3 regions of the Peribacillus sp. Hz7 genome follow, and region 2 is predicted to be linked to each of the others. Evidence: riboswitches for the same ligand, from Rfam matches in the RefSeq annotation. Region 2 holds a riboswitch; each other region holds the start of a gene.
What was found. A riboswitch is a leader RNA that binds a small molecule or an ion and turns the genes downstream of it on or off. The one in region 2 is predicted to bind cyclic di-AMP.
Positions count from the first base shown of each region.

Region 1: it holds a riboswitch for cyclic di-AMP, as region 2 does, so the genes downstream of both, ACE199_RS21150 (cation:dicarboxylate symporter family transporter) here and ACE199_RS04500 (APC family permease) in region 2, are expected to answer to the same signal.
Region 3: it holds a riboswitch for cyclic di-AMP, as region 2 does, so the genes downstream of both, ACE199_RS07930 (TrkH family potassium uptake protein) here and ACE199_RS04500 (APC family permease) in region 2, are expected to answer to the same signal.

Region 1 is NZ_JBHHJV010000028.1:12,198-17,205, reverse strand. It holds gene ACE199_RS21160 (hypothetical protein) at 1-135, opposite strand, end outside; gene ACE199_RS21155 (rhodanese-like domain-containing protein) at 464-829, opposite strand; gene ACE199_RS21150 (cation:dicarboxylate symporter family transporter) at 974-2,236, opposite strand; cyclic di-AMP (ydaO/yuaA leader) riboswitch at 2,396-2,538, opposite strand; gene ACE199_RS21145 (efflux RND transporter periplasmic adaptor subunit) at 2,783-4,030, opposite strand; gene ACE199_RS21140 (G protein-coupled receptor family protein) at 4,045-4,707, opposite strand.
Region 2 is NZ_JBHHJV010000002.1:191,478-196,485, reverse strand. It holds gene ACE199_RS04510 (carbonic anhydrase) at 24-857, opposite strand; gene ACE199_RS04505 (5'-3' exonuclease) at 1,124-2,005, shown strand; cyclic di-AMP (ydaO/yuaA leader) riboswitch at 2,218-2,361, shown strand; gene ACE199_RS04500 (APC family permease) at 2,500-4,326, shown strand; gene ACE199_RS04495 (DUF6123 family protein) at 4,577-4,846, shown strand; gene ACE199_RS04490 (DMT family transporter) at 4,859-5,008, opposite strand, start outside.
Region 3 is NZ_JBHHJV010000004.1:81,060-86,067, reverse strand. It holds gene ACE199_RS07940 (hypothetical protein) at 215-409, shown strand; gene ACE199_RS07935 (protein-glutamine gamma-glutamyltransferase) at 503-1,339, shown strand; cyclic di-AMP (ydaO/yuaA leader) riboswitch at 1,546-1,688, shown strand; gene ACE199_RS07930 (TrkH family potassium uptake protein) at 1,991-3,325, shown strand; gene ACE199_RS07925 (potassium channel family protein) at 3,351-4,010, shown strand; gene ACE199_RS07920 (hypothetical protein) at 4,216-5,008, shown strand, end outside.

The DNA.
Region 1 (5,008 bases), on a different contig from region 2:
TTTTAACAACAAAAGATGTTGCAATGGCTTTTCTAAAGAATTAACAAACTCCCAAAAGCTCATCCCATTTGAAATCACAAAACGTTCAGAAGCTTGCACATGCATATATAAGATTTCCCTAATCTCATGCTTCATAACCCACTTCCCTCCGACCTTTCCGTGGAATTAGAGCGTTCATTTTATCAATTTTCTTACTTCTTCACAATCGCACGATATTCCGCTAACCTTGTACATTCATTTAAAGTCATACTATCATACCACTAAAGTGGAATAAACCCTTAGAGGCAGAACAAAGTTCATTCCATTTGGGAAATATCACTATATAATGGTTAAAATAAGGGATTACAGGAGTATTTTATACATAAACAGTGTAAAATTAGACACTAAAACATAGTGACAATTTGCTCATTCACAAAAAAGAAACACCATTCCAAAAGATAGGACGGTGTTTTTTTAGAATTTCTTAATCTCTCCAGGCGTTTATACCACCACTAACATTCTCAATTTGTTCGAAACCTAATTTTTTAAGTGTTTTTGCCGCACTTATACTTCTCATTCCACTATGACAAATGATAACTACCGGCTTCTTTTTATCCAACTCATTCACTCTTTGCTTTAATAAGTGAAGGGGGATGTTATTAAATTGCGGTATATGACGATCGTCATATTCAATTTCAGAACGAACGTCAATATACTGTTTTTTTACCTTTAACGATAAATTATTCGCTAAATCTTCTGTTGTAATACTCTTAACCCCTTTTGCTGGTAAAACCTTAGACAAAGCAAACACGGCTATTGTTAAAAACATGAGCAACGTGACCCAAGACATCTATTCTCCCCCGTTATATACCGACTTATGTATTTATATTTTTATCTTAGTAACCTTCCTTCTTTTTTGTCAAACAAGTCTTCTCTGTAAAGATATAGCTATAAAAAAATCCAGAGCAGCTTCACCGCTCTGGATTTTATATCATTATGACGCTTGCTTCACTTGTTCATCTGCTGCTGAAGGGTTAAATTGCCCTTCCCATTTAGAAATAACAATTGCTGCTAACGAATTTCCGATTACGTTTACAACTGTACGTCCCATATCTAGAATACGGTCAATACCCGCAATAAACGCTAAACCTTCAACTGGGATTCCAACAGTTCCAAGTGTTGCTAATAATACAACAAATGATACGCCTGGAACTCCAGCAATTCCTTTCGATGTAACCATTAACACAAGCATTAACGTAAATTGATCCACAATACTCATATCAATACCATACATTTGCGCAATAAACATAGCTGCTAATGCTTGATATAATGTTGACCCATCGAGGTTAAATGAGTAACCTGTTGGAATAACGAAAGAAGCAATATGCTTCGGACATCCCGTTTTCTCCATTTTTTCCATTATCTTAGGAAGAACGGCTTCAGAGCTTGCTGTTGAGAACGCTAAGATTAATTCTTCTTTTAAGATTTTAATCAGTTTAAAAATACTAAAGCCAGCTAATTTTGCGATAAGCCCTAATACAACTAGAACAAAGAAAATCATCGTTCCATATACAGAAAGAGCTAACTTCCCTAAAGGAATCAGGGAGGCCAAACCAAACTTAGACACTGTTACCCCAATTAATGCAAATACACCGAATGGAGCAAATTTCATAATCATATTCGTAACATAGAACATCGCCTCTGCTACTCCGTTGAAGAATTGCAGAACCGGCTTTCCTTTATCTCCAATAGCTGCAATTCCAAGCCCTAGCATAAGCGAGAAGAAAATAATCGCAAGCATGTCGCCCTCAACGATTGCTTTAATTGGATTAGTCGGGACAATATTGACGATCGTCTCAATAAAACCCGTTTCTTCCTTATGCTCTGCTGTATCGACATAACTCGAAATGTCAGTTTGTTCTAATTTATCCATATTAACACCAGCACCAGGCTGAAGAACATTCGCTGCTATAATTCCAACGATAATCGCAATCGTGGTAACGATTTCAAAGTAAAGAATCGCTTTACCACCAATTTTACCTACAGATTTCAAATCACCGACACCTGCAACAGCAACAACAATACTTGCCACAACAATCGGTATAACAATCATTTTAATCAGACGTAGAAAGATATCTCCAATTGGCTGCAAATATTCTTGAGCAGTTGTATTACCATAAAAAATAGCCCCTACAACCACACCAATCAGTAAACCAATGAAAATCTGACTAGCTAAACTTAATTTGAATTTTTTCATACATCCCTCACCTTTCGTAATAGTTTTTACAAAAAAACAGTTGTTTCGGTAAAGGAAACAAAATTGTTGATAAAAAGAAAACGCTTTCTGCAGCTGGAAACAGTTTTCCTTTTACCAAAAAAAGACACAAGCGGTGTCTTTATCATATAGATTCACATATTGTTTCCTTTAAGTCGCTTACGAGGTTAGCTGTCGGGTTAGGATTTGGAAACAAATTGCCCTTTCATTTCTGAATTCACCCCTAGCAGAAAGTTCTGCAAATTTGGGTCCCCCGCTCTAAAAAGATTAAGCGAAATAACTTCCCCACTTGAAATATTATATTAAAATTGATAATCTGTAAATATTTTTTATAGCCATATATTTATTTTTTCTGGATGAAGGCCATTTTATTCTGGATTTAACCGCTTTCTATCTATGTTATTTATTTTTAAATTATTCCCCAAATACTATCTTTAAATTATCTGAAAATAATAACTTTTCTAAATTATCCCTATTTTAGAAAATAAAAAAGATCTTCATATTTGAAGACCTTTTAATAAATAAAGACTATTTCTCCAACAACCCGACCAAGAAATAACGCCACTTCTCACGAGTTGAAAACGTGTTATACGCATCTAAGTTTACCTTTTCTGCTTGAATAGGAGTAATAAACGTTGAGTGATTTTTCGGAATTTCCCTTGGTGTAATAAGCACCGTCTCTCCCTCTGCTGGACCAGAAGCAATCTCAAGCTTTTGATTCGCTCTTAATCCCGCTGTAACATATTGTTTATTCACATATCCATTGTTTGTTAACTTAAATACAAAGAGGTTGTCCTTTCCATACACCGTTTTCTCCGGAATCGTCGGAACATCTACCGCTTCATTTGTAACGACCGTCATATCTACCTTTGAACCGAGGGCTAGCGACGATATTCCTTCTTCATCTGCTTCCATTACGACTTGAAACGGAAACATCGATTTTTGATTAAGAGAAGGTTCTGACGCTGGATAGTTTTCCACACGTCCAACTGTACCATTAATCCCTTTCTCTAAACGCGGAGATGTAATTTTAACTGGCATCCCAACTGCTGTTTTGTGTAACTGCGACTCCGAAAGAACACCTTTTACAGCTTGTTGAGTAGAGGCAATAGTCACCACTGGATTGTTAAGTGATTGATTAATCTGTTTCACAACCCCATCCACTTCTGCATCAATCGTAAGCGGCCCGCTGAGTTCATTCATCGCTGTTAATTGTGAATCCAGCCTTGTCTTTCTCTCTTCTAATTTACTTTTTTCTAATTCTTGTTTATAAATTTCTTGTTCAAGTGTGCTAATAATTAAATCAGAAGAAGCATTGCGATCCAAGCTTACACCATCTTGCACAATTTCCGAAACCGTTGAAGCAGTAGGAACTTGCGTTTTGTAATCCGTTAACTTCTTAATATATGCCTCTATTTCCGTTATCGCACCAGTTATCTCGGTAATTTCCCGCTCAACTTCCCCTTTATTTTTCTCTAAATCCTTTACTTCATACTCGAATAAAGGTGTACCCGCCGTTACCTCTTCCCCCTCTTTTACAAGAAATCGTTGAAACTCTTTACCTGATTCATCAAAGTATACTTCATATTCCTCAGCAGGGATTGTAACTCCCTTCGTCTCAAACGTTTCCGTTACGGTTGCGGCCTTGACTTTTGTCCAATCTTCCACAAAAATCGAACGCGATACTTTACTGTCCTCTTTTGTAATTAAATAGAGGTTCGTTGCCAGTAACGCACCTGAAACCACTACAGCTGAAAGTACTTTCCATCGTTTCATCTTTCTTCATCCCCTCAAACAAATACGCTCACTTTTACATAGGCCAATAATGCATTCAAAAGCCAAATTGCTATATAGCTTACAACAATAACCGCCAGCAAGGCATATGTATTTCGCTCCGTCATTTTTTTCAGATAATAATACTGTATGGCAATCACAAGCACTTGAAAAATTGTAATTTCACTAAACAAATGAATAACATATTCTTGTGAAACTAGATACTGACTGATTACTCCTAAAGAGAAAGGATTTGCATCATGATTAATATCCATATAAACAAAAAAAGGAAGGAGAAGTACTTTTTCTAACAATTGCACAATAAATATAATCATTTGGACAATTAAAATTTTTAAATACGCAATATCTGTTAAAGCCCATACAAATAGAGCAATGAGGAACAAATAAATCGTTGGATAAAGAAGTCCTGCTACAGCATTTCCTGCTAGAATAAGCAGCTTGCCCATTTCAAATTCACTTTCACCTACCCTAACGAGCTCTTTCGAAAACGACTCTGAGCCAATTCCAAGAAATCCATATAAGCAAAAAAGAAGAAGACTAGCGACATATAGAATTACAATATTTCTTCCGATATGTGTCACTGCTTCTGCATTTTGCAACTTATATCGACTTCTTTCTGGCGTAAACAAACCTTTCATTAATCTTACCTGGTAAATCATTATCTGTTCCCCCATGTGTTTGGAATATTCTTCTCTATTCTACTTCAAATTTCACCCAAAGGGCAGAATAAACCATTAAAAAACTAACTCTTTTCACCTATAACAAATACTACATTCACTATATCCTGTACAATAGAGTTATGATTGTGAACCCTAACCTGCAATGTATGAATAGTGTACACCCAATAAATAATTGGATAACCACCTAAAGGCTATTTTCTCCCCTTTAGCAATTCACTAGTGTTCCTGTTAGAATAAAATAAATACTATTTTGTTTTATCCCACACTTAACGGGCAGTAA
Region 2 (5,008 bases):
ACTAAAATAAAAATATCAATAGATTAATTCTTCCTAATTTCACGTTCATTTAATGGTTGGACAGGACGGTGATTATCTGGGAAGATTTGACGAAATGCCTCAATTTGTTCTTTAGACATTTCAATTGGCTGCTCTAATACAATCCAATTAACGTTTTCAGAACAGGGGGGAGTTGTTAATGAGCCATTATATTTAAATGATTGTTGATCCTTTGGAAGAATATCCATTAAGTTTATCGGATTAGCTAGTTTCTTCGCTTCAGTTGTTTTTTCTTGAGGGAGAGCTTTCCAGGCCTGTTCAAGAACCTCATTTGCTTTGCCTTCCTTAATCATTAGCCCTACTACGGCTAATTGATTCTTGGCATCTTTATGTACGAGATGTAATTCCATATCAAAATTTTGTCCATTAAATTGATGTTCGCTTGGTGTATGAAAATGAAATTGAGCTAATGTATACGTATTACCGTTTAGAACAATGAAGTTATCTGATGTTACAGGATTCCCTTGAATAGTATGTCCATTGTTTTCTAGGGAAAATTCAGAGGGGATGTAGTTGATTTCTAGCTTTTCAAGTTGTTTATCTGCTTTAATTTGGGATGTCTCAACATTGATAGGGGATTGTTCCTTCCCATTTATACATGCAGAGTTTAGAGGATCTAACTCACCCCAATGTTCTGGTCCTGTTTCCCCTTTGTAAGACCAATCCGTTTCAGGGTGTATAGTCGTTGACGTTTCTGCGGATTCTTCTCTTCGAAGCTTCTCTTCCTTAGTTGCTTCGGTTACTCCTGAAGAACAACCAGCTAATGATAGATAAATAAAAGTTGTTAACAGGGTGAAGTTTAATTTACGATCTTTCATTTTGAACCTCCTTATTCTATTTTTATGTAATAATTTATAACACTAGTCACTAAATTAATATAATTTATACATATTTTCAACTAATATTTTGAAAAATAGGGATTCTTGACTAGTAGTTTTTTTGAAAGGCTGTGTTAAATAATATTGTTGATCAAACGAGTAGGAGCCAAAAATGAACAGTATCCTATAACAAACTCTTTTTAAAAAGTAACTATACTAATAAAAATCATGATAAAATAAGTACACATCATAGTTGAGGTGGTAGTATGTTAGGAAATGAAAACGAACAGCGTCCAACTTTTCTACTTGTAGACGGGATGGCGCTTTTATTTAGAGCTTTTTATGGAACGGCAGTTACGGGACAGTTTATGATTAATTCAAAAGGTGTACCGACGAATGCAGTGCAAGGATTTTTAAAGCATATGCTAACGGCAACTAATCATTTTAAGCCAAGCCATGTGGCGGTTTGTTGGGATATGGGCAGTCATACGTTTCGAAATGAACTGTTTGATGGGTATAAGGCAAATCGTTCGGATGCACCAGTGGAGATGATTCCACAGTTTGATTTAGCGAAGGAAGCAGTTCAAGCTTTTGATATTCCGAATATTGGACTAGCTGGTTTTGAAGCGGATGATTGTATTGGAACGATTGCGAAAGCGTCAGCGAAGGATAGTCGTGTAGGTATTTTAACGGGAGATCAAGATATGTTGCAATTGTTAGATGAGCATATTTCTGTTGTGTTATTGAAAAAAGGCTTTGGTAATTATGATGTGCATAATCCTCATAGTTTTTATGAATGGAAAGGGATTAAGCCGAGGCAAATGATTGATTTAAAAGCGTTAATGGGCGATACAGCAGATAACTATCCAGGTGTAAAAGGAATTGGGGAAAAAACAGCGTTAAAATTATTAACGGAGTATGAAAGTATCGAAGGCATTTTAGAAAATTTATCTTCATTAACGAAGGGGCAGCGGACGAAAATTGAAGCAGAGCTTGAGATGCTTCATTTATCCCGAAAGCTTGCTGAAATTAAATGTGATGTACCAATTTCTTGCTCGCTTGATGAGGCGTATTTTCAATATGATGACGAAAAGGTACGGTATATGCTAGAGACGCATGAATTTCGATCGGTTTTACGTATGTTATAAGAGGGCAGGAGCTTCGGAACAGAAGCTCCTATTTTTTGTATTATTGATCATATATGTAAAATGATGTAGTAAGAGAAGAATATTATATATTGTTTATCATTAAACATTTAGGAGGGAAGACAATAGTATTATAGAAATATAGGAAGTATAGGTCATAATAAAATTTTTATTTACTTTTCGAATTCACAGCAGTATGCTAATCACAGTTTCATATTTCTAAATCGCTGAAACCGTTTGGTGCGGGGGAACCATTATTAGAATTGTTTAACAATTCAAGGGGTGAATCCTTTCAAGGTAGGGCTACTCAAAGGTCCGAATCCGACAGCTAACCTCGTAAGCGTTATATGAGAAGGAAGGTGGAGCTTGTGAGACAAAAAAATTGATGTCTACAGGTCTATTTAACTTTGACTTGTAGGCATTTTTGCGTTTTTTTCAAGATTTTTTATTTAACGGGGTAATATACAATTACTATTTATGTTTGGTGGTGATTCTTAGTGATGGCTTCTATAAAAAGATTTTTAATTGGTCGGCCTTTAAAATCAACGGCAGCCGGGGAACAAAAGCTTAACAAAACAAAAGCTTTGGCTATATTATCTTCTGATGCTTTGTCTTCTGTTGCATATGGTCCCGAACAAATATTGCTTGTGCTAATTACAGTGGGTGTCACTGCATTTTGGTATTCAATTCCTATCGCTGTAGGAGTATTGCTTCTGTTAACGGCTTTAATTTTGTCTTATCGACAAATTATCTTTGCGTATCCTCATGGAGGGGGAGCGTATGTTGTTTCAAAGAATAATTTAGGTGTGAATGCAGGATTGATAGCTGGAGGTTCCTTATTAGTTGATTATATTTTAACTGTGGCTGTAAGTGTGTCTGCGGGGACGGATGCTATTACATCTGCTTTTCCTAGTTTGCATACACATAATGTAATGATAGCCATCCTTTTTGTAATATTTCTTACTATCCTGAACTTAAGAGGAGTAACAGAGTCGGCTTCCATATTAGCCTATCCGGTGTATTTATTCGTTTTAGCGTTATTCATTCTGATTGGTGTAGGCATATACAAAATCTTGATGGGAGAAGTTTCTTCTGACTTACGTACTTCAATTGGCACACCGGTAGCAGGAATCAGTTTATTTATCCTTCTAAGAGCATTTGCATCAGGTAGTTCTGCGTTGACAGGAGTTGAAGCAATTTCTAATGCGATTCCAAACTTTAAAGATCCAGCTCCTAATAACGCTGCCAAAACGTTAATTTTAATGGGCTCCTTACTTGCTGTGTTATTTACAGGCATTGTATTTTTAGCCTATTATTTAAGCATTGTTCCGAGTGTAGAGGTAACAGTTGTCTCGCAAATTGCTGAAGAGATATTTGGACGAAATTTCATGTATTTCTTTATTCAAGGAACAACAGCCTTAATATTAATCCTTGCTGCCAATACAGGCTATTCTGCTTTTCCTTTGCTGGCTGTCAATCTCGCAAAGGATAAGTTTATACCAAGGATGTTTACAATTAGAGGCGATCGATTAGGATATTCGAATGGAATTATCATATTAGGACTTGCTTCCATCGTCTTAATAATCGCTTTTGAAGGACATACAGAAAACCTTATCCCACTTTATGCAGTAGGAGTATTTATTCCATTTACGTTGTCTCAGACTGGAATGATGGTTAAATGGATTCGTGAAAAGCCAAAAGGATGGGTTTTTAAGTTAATCATTAACTCCATTGGTGCTGTTATTAGTTTGATTGTTACCATCATATTCTTTTTAACTAAATTTACTCAGGTTTGGCCGGTTTTAGTTTTTTTACCTATCATCATTTTCGTTTTTCATCGAATAAGAAAGCATTATGATGCAGTAGGTGAGCAGCTAAAGGTTACGTCTTGTGAACCTGCTGTACCAATCGAAGGGAATGTAATCATTGTACCTGTCGCTGGTATTACTCATGTGGTGGAAAATTCATTGAACTATGCAAAATCCCTTTCAGCAGAACAGATTATAGCTGTTTACGTTTCTTTTGAACGAGAAGATGAAAAAAAGTTTGAGGATAATTGGAAGAAATGGCAACCCGATGTGAGACTTGTAACTTTACACTCCCATTACAGAAGCATCATAGGTCCATTAACTAAATTTATTGATACCATTGAACATAAAGCGAGTGAAGCAAACTATCGGGTTACAGTCGTTATACCACAATTTATTCCAAAGAAAGGCTGGCACAATATTCTTCATAACCAATCAAGTTTACTGATTCGTACATCCTTGCTTTATCGAAGAAATGTCATTATCACGACTGTACCTTATCATTTGAAAAAGTAAAATATGTTCGAGCGGTACAATAATTGTTACTTTGGATAGAGCGAACTTATTGAATGAGTAAAGTGATAAAAAATCTTTTCCATTATAGTAGGTTTATTAAAGCTTTAAATACCACTTCATTCAGAAGTAAAGTTTATTCTGACGAAGTGGTATTTCTCGTGTTTATTATTAATTTTTATTGTATAAACGATAGGAAAAAGTCAAAATTTGCGGTAAGATGAAGGAAAAAGTGTACGGAGAAGGTGGAAGATTGGCTTGGTCGACTGAAGAGTATATTACATATTTAGAAGGAAAAGGTTTTTCTTTTGGTGAAGATATGATTGGTTTTATTTATTTTGGAAAACAGTATACGAAAGCTAGTGATTCTTTAGTTAATATTGCGATTGAACTAACATTAAAGGTGCAAAAAAAGTTCGACGGCAGCTTTTATGTATCTTTGCTTGAAACTTTAACAAAAAATCATATTTCTACAAAACGAGAAGCAGAAAAGTTTGCTCGTGAACAAGGCTTATTTCAATAAAATCGGACTCCCTCAATGGAAGTCCGGTTTTATTTTTCTTTTTTTAGCAGGCAGTTCGGCAATAACCATCCCAAACAAAATACATACACAGCCAGCGATTGAAGCGACTGTTAATTTTTCATCAATCCATAGATAGGATGTGAGAGCGGCAAATACCGGCTC
Region 3 (5,008 bases), on a different contig from region 2:
CGAATCCTCCTCGGGTTAAAAATAACATCCTTATCATATCATTTTTAGTTGTTAGTAGTTTAGAGAGAAATTATCTTTAGAAAAGTGCCACTGTTTGCTTAGAGGGAATTGCACAACGTGATTAGAACGAGGATAGGTTTTTAAACAAACGACAATATAAAGAATAATATTTCTCATATAAATAGTTCAACTTTTCTGAAGGAGGGGAATCTACATGAGTGTAGAACATTGTGCCACTATTGAAAAGTATGAAGTGGAATATAAAGGGGATAAGTTTGTCGTACTAGAGGTGTTTAGGACTGGGTGGTCTGGAGATACGCAAATCATTGATGAGGAAGGAAACGAGATAGATGATGCGTTATCAAATGCTGTGTATGAATATTTCATGGAGATGAAAAGTTTAATCTAAATATGTTTTTCTGCTTAAATACACCTTAAAACGAATCCCTTAATACAATAGGTAATAAGAAGAATGATACTTAAGATTGGAATGAGGGATAGTATGATACAAATATCGGGGATGAATGTTCAACAAAGTAGTATGTGGCCGTCTGGTAGTATTGAAAGGGTAATTGTTCAACAAATGAATGAACATCCGGTCGTTTATTCGTATCAGTCTCTCGATGAGTTATCGTTTGAACTCAAATTACGCAAAAACATCATAGTAAGTGCAAGAGCCATGAATCAAGGGTATGCTCAGTTCCAACCCTTTTCCCATTCTCGTTGTAATCCCGAATACTGGTATTTGACAAATGCCGGCGGATTCCAGCTGAAGCCTGGTGTAGTGCCATCTGATGCGATTCAAGACATTTACAACAACAGTTCGCTGTATGCGTTTGAATGTGCCACGGCAAAGGTAATTATCTATTATCATGCCGTTTTAAACAGTCTGGGCGAATATGTATTTAATCAGATATTCCAAGACCTCTATTTATACAGCTGGCATGCTGATCCTGAACTCGGTATACAACTGATTAATACGGATTATTTCTTACCCGGAGATGTTGTTTATTTTAATAATCCAGAATTTCATCCAGAAACCCCTTGGTGGAGAGGAGAAAATGCGGTTGTTCTCGAAGACGGTGCATATTTTGCACATGGAGTAGGAATAGGGACTGCTGAACAAATGATTGAAGCGCTAAATAAAGCGAGAATACCAGGGAGTACTCAATCAGCCTACCTGACAAATTCAGTCGTAAGACCCTCTTTTAAACATTTAGCGAAATTTTCGACGCTGCCACGAAATGATATGGCTTATAAAATCCAACATGTCGTCATACACCATAACGAAAGTTCGATTTCAGGTGATCGGTATCGGTTCTATTTCCATTACAAATGATTAGATTTCATTTTAAATCTACTAATATAATCTTTTTATAAATTATTGAATATCTAAAAACATCTAGAAATATCACGAGAAACAGTGTTTTAGTGTTGTTTTTGGCCAATAATGAACGTATATGGTTTATTTTGGCCATTTTTTGTCTATTTAAGGGATTTACAATAGGGAGATGACAGGCGTAGAATAATCGCATTAAATCACAAATTTTATATCGGCCTAATCTCAGAATCATTTGAGAACGGAGGACCCATTATTTTGGGGTTAATTCTGCTATTGCAGAAGGGATGAGAAACTCTTTCGCCATCCTACCCGTCAGCTAACTTCGTCGGCTAAAGCGAAAGGGGGTATAAGACCGCCTTAATTCAGGATGCTTTTTTGTTGTGTTTAAAACAAAATGGCAGCCTGATATATTTGTAGGTCTTTTTATTATGCCTATAATTAAAGGCTTCTTTGGAAACATATATGTATAGCCTGCTAGGCGTTAAATAGAGCAACGAATACTAAAGGCTTGTTCAATAAGTATACATTGGTCTTTTTCTATGTTCAGCCCATCTTTATCTTAATAACTATGGGACAAATATTTAGATACAATAATGGAAAAAGTAAACTGGATACTAAATTTTTTATGAGGTCAGTTAGGAGATCACGATGAAAAAAATAAAAGAGGTTAATCCTCCAAAAGCCCTTGTATTAGGTTTTGCAACGGTCATCCTTATCGGAGCCTTTTTATTGACTCTTCCCATTGCCACTGAGGATGGAAAAGGTCTCTCATTTTTAAATGCTTTATTTACCGCTACATCTGCTACATGTGTAACAGGGCTTGTCGTTGTAGATACTGGGGACACCTTTTCTTTATTCGGTGAATTGGTCATTTTATCGCTCATTCAAGTCGGCGGATTAGGGTTTATGACATTTGCAACTTTTTTATTTTTGCTGTTAGGTAAAAAAATTTCTTTAAAAGAAAGGCTGCTACTAAAGGAGGCTTTCAATAATGTATCCTTTGCAGGAATTGTCAGGTTAGTCAAAAGAATTTTGATATTTACTGCAGTGATTGAACTTGTCGGCGGCATCATTTTATCGATTCGTTTTTCTTACGATATGCCAATAGGTAAAGCCATCTATTTTGGATTTTTTCATGCTATATCTAACTTTAATAATGCTGGTTTTGATTTAATGGGAGAATTTCGGGGTCTAACTCCTTATGTAGATGATCCTATTGTCGTCTTAACCGTATGCGCTCTCATCACACTTGGTGGATTAGGATTTATTGTGATGAACGAACTATATGAATACCGTGATACTCGCCGCTTATCTGTGCATACGAAGGTAGTATTACTGGCAACCGTCATTCTAACAGTAGGGGCAACCCTGTTAATCTTCATGTTTGAATATGGAAATGATAAAACATTAGGCCCTTTATCTGAAACTGGAAAAGTATTGGGTGCATTGTATCAAGCGGTTACTCCAAGGACGGCAGGTTCTAATACATTACCAATTGGAGATTTAACACATTCTACTTTGTTCCTCATCATTTTTCTTATGTTTATTGGAGCAGGTTCAGGATCCACAGCTGGAGGAATTAAAATAACGACCTTTGCTGTTTTAGTAGCTACCGTATGGTCTCAAATTAAAGGGAAAGAAGACGTTGTCTTATTTAGGCGCAGAATTGTGACTGAAACGATATTAAAAGCACTGACCGTTGCTTTGTGTGGATTGAGCATTGTTGTATTCATGACTATGGCGCTTAGCATTACAGAACCCGGTCACGATTTTATGATGTATTTATTTGAAGCTACTTCTGCGTTTGGTACAGTGGGACTGTCTATGGGATTAACTCCAGAGCTATCTTCTGTGGGGCGTATACTTATCATTTTCACGATGTTTGCAGGAAGATTAGGTCCTTTAACAGTTGCTTTTGCTATTACAAAGAGACGTAAATCAGATACTTTCCGTCATATTAAAGGAAATATAATGATCGGTTAATTAAATTCAGGGAGTGTAGATGGAAATGGCTATAAAACAATATGCTGTGATTGGTTTAGGGAGATTTGGAACAAGTGTAGCTCGAAGACTATATGAGGCTGGACAAGAGGTGCTAGGAATTGATGCAAATGAGGAACGAGTCGAAGATGCTGAATTATTCGTTACTCATGCAGTAGTCGCTGATACGACAGAAGCGAAGGCACTTACATCTATTGGAATAAGCAATTTTGATTGTGTAATCGTAGCCATTGGAAATGATATGCAATCCAGCATTTTAACGGTTTCTCTGCTTAAAGAGCTAGGGGTTAAAAAAGTCATTGCAAAGGCTCTTGGAAAGCGACATGGGCAGGTTTTAGACAAAGTAGGGGCTGATTGGATTATCTATCCTGAGAGAGACATGGGAGAACGTGTGGCCAATCAGCTCCTGTCACCCAATATGTTGAACTATATTGAGTTATCAAAAGAACACAGTATAGAGGAGATTATGATTCCTTCCAAAATGGCTGAAAAAAGTTTGCGTGACCTTGACATTCGTGCCCAATATAATGTCAGTGTTATTGCTATCGTTAGAGAAGGAGATATTATTATTTCTCCTTCTCCCGATCGTATTATTCACAAGGAAGATTTATTAGTGATGATTGGGAAGAGAGAAGATATTGCTAAATTTGCGAATATAGGACAATAAGCGAACAGTGCCGGGCACTGTTCGCTAAAATAGAGGTTGATACATATTATTCATGTATGGTATGTATCAATCTCTTATTTCTTTTCCATAATAGTGCCTTCGTTGAAAATCGTTATGGAAGTAAAGTACCAGTTAATTTAATAAATATCTCCTTTCAAATGAACAATAATAAAACTAGATGTCAAAAAGTAAAACGGTGTAAAGAATGGGAAAAAAGAAAAAACGTTTCAATAAGAACTCAATTCCTTTTTGGTTGTTAGCAGTTATTCACTTAGGTATGTTTTTGCTAGTGTTAAAACGTAAAAAACAAAAGGATACATGGATTTTACTATTATCAAATATGGGTTTTGCTTATTTATTTGAGTATCTGGTTCTCAATTTATTTCATGGTTATAGATACAGACCGTCAATTATGAAAAAGCGTACTTTTGATTCAGTCTTAGGAGCCATCTTCTCTCAAGCGATTTATGTACCAATTACAGCTACTTTTCTAACTTTACTGAACAAAAAATGGAGTTGGAAAGTCGGTTTCAGCCTTTTTTATTATTGTATTGAGAACTTATTTTTACGACTAAATATTTATAAAGTATATTGGTGGAGGCCTATATACACGTTAGTCTTATTAAATGTATATTTTAATATTAGTGATGCTTTTTATAAGGCGCTTTCAACCCAAAAACGATGGGCAATGGTTATTGCTCATTACTTGGCTATTGAAGTAGTTTCGATTACTTTAGCGTATATTTTTGCAGTGAATCGTTATATTCGATTTGGGCGTGGATATTTCCATACGTGGACTGAACATTTTAAAATAGTACCTTTATACAGTTTGATACTCTCTTTTATCGCTCTCATTACGTCTTCAAAGGCTGGATTGTTTTATAGAATGCTCCTACCATTAAGTCATATTATTATCGATATAACCTTGGTAAAAATGGGTATCTTAAAAGTGAATATCAACCAATTTTTAGGTACCTGTTCTCGATACTTACCAATGA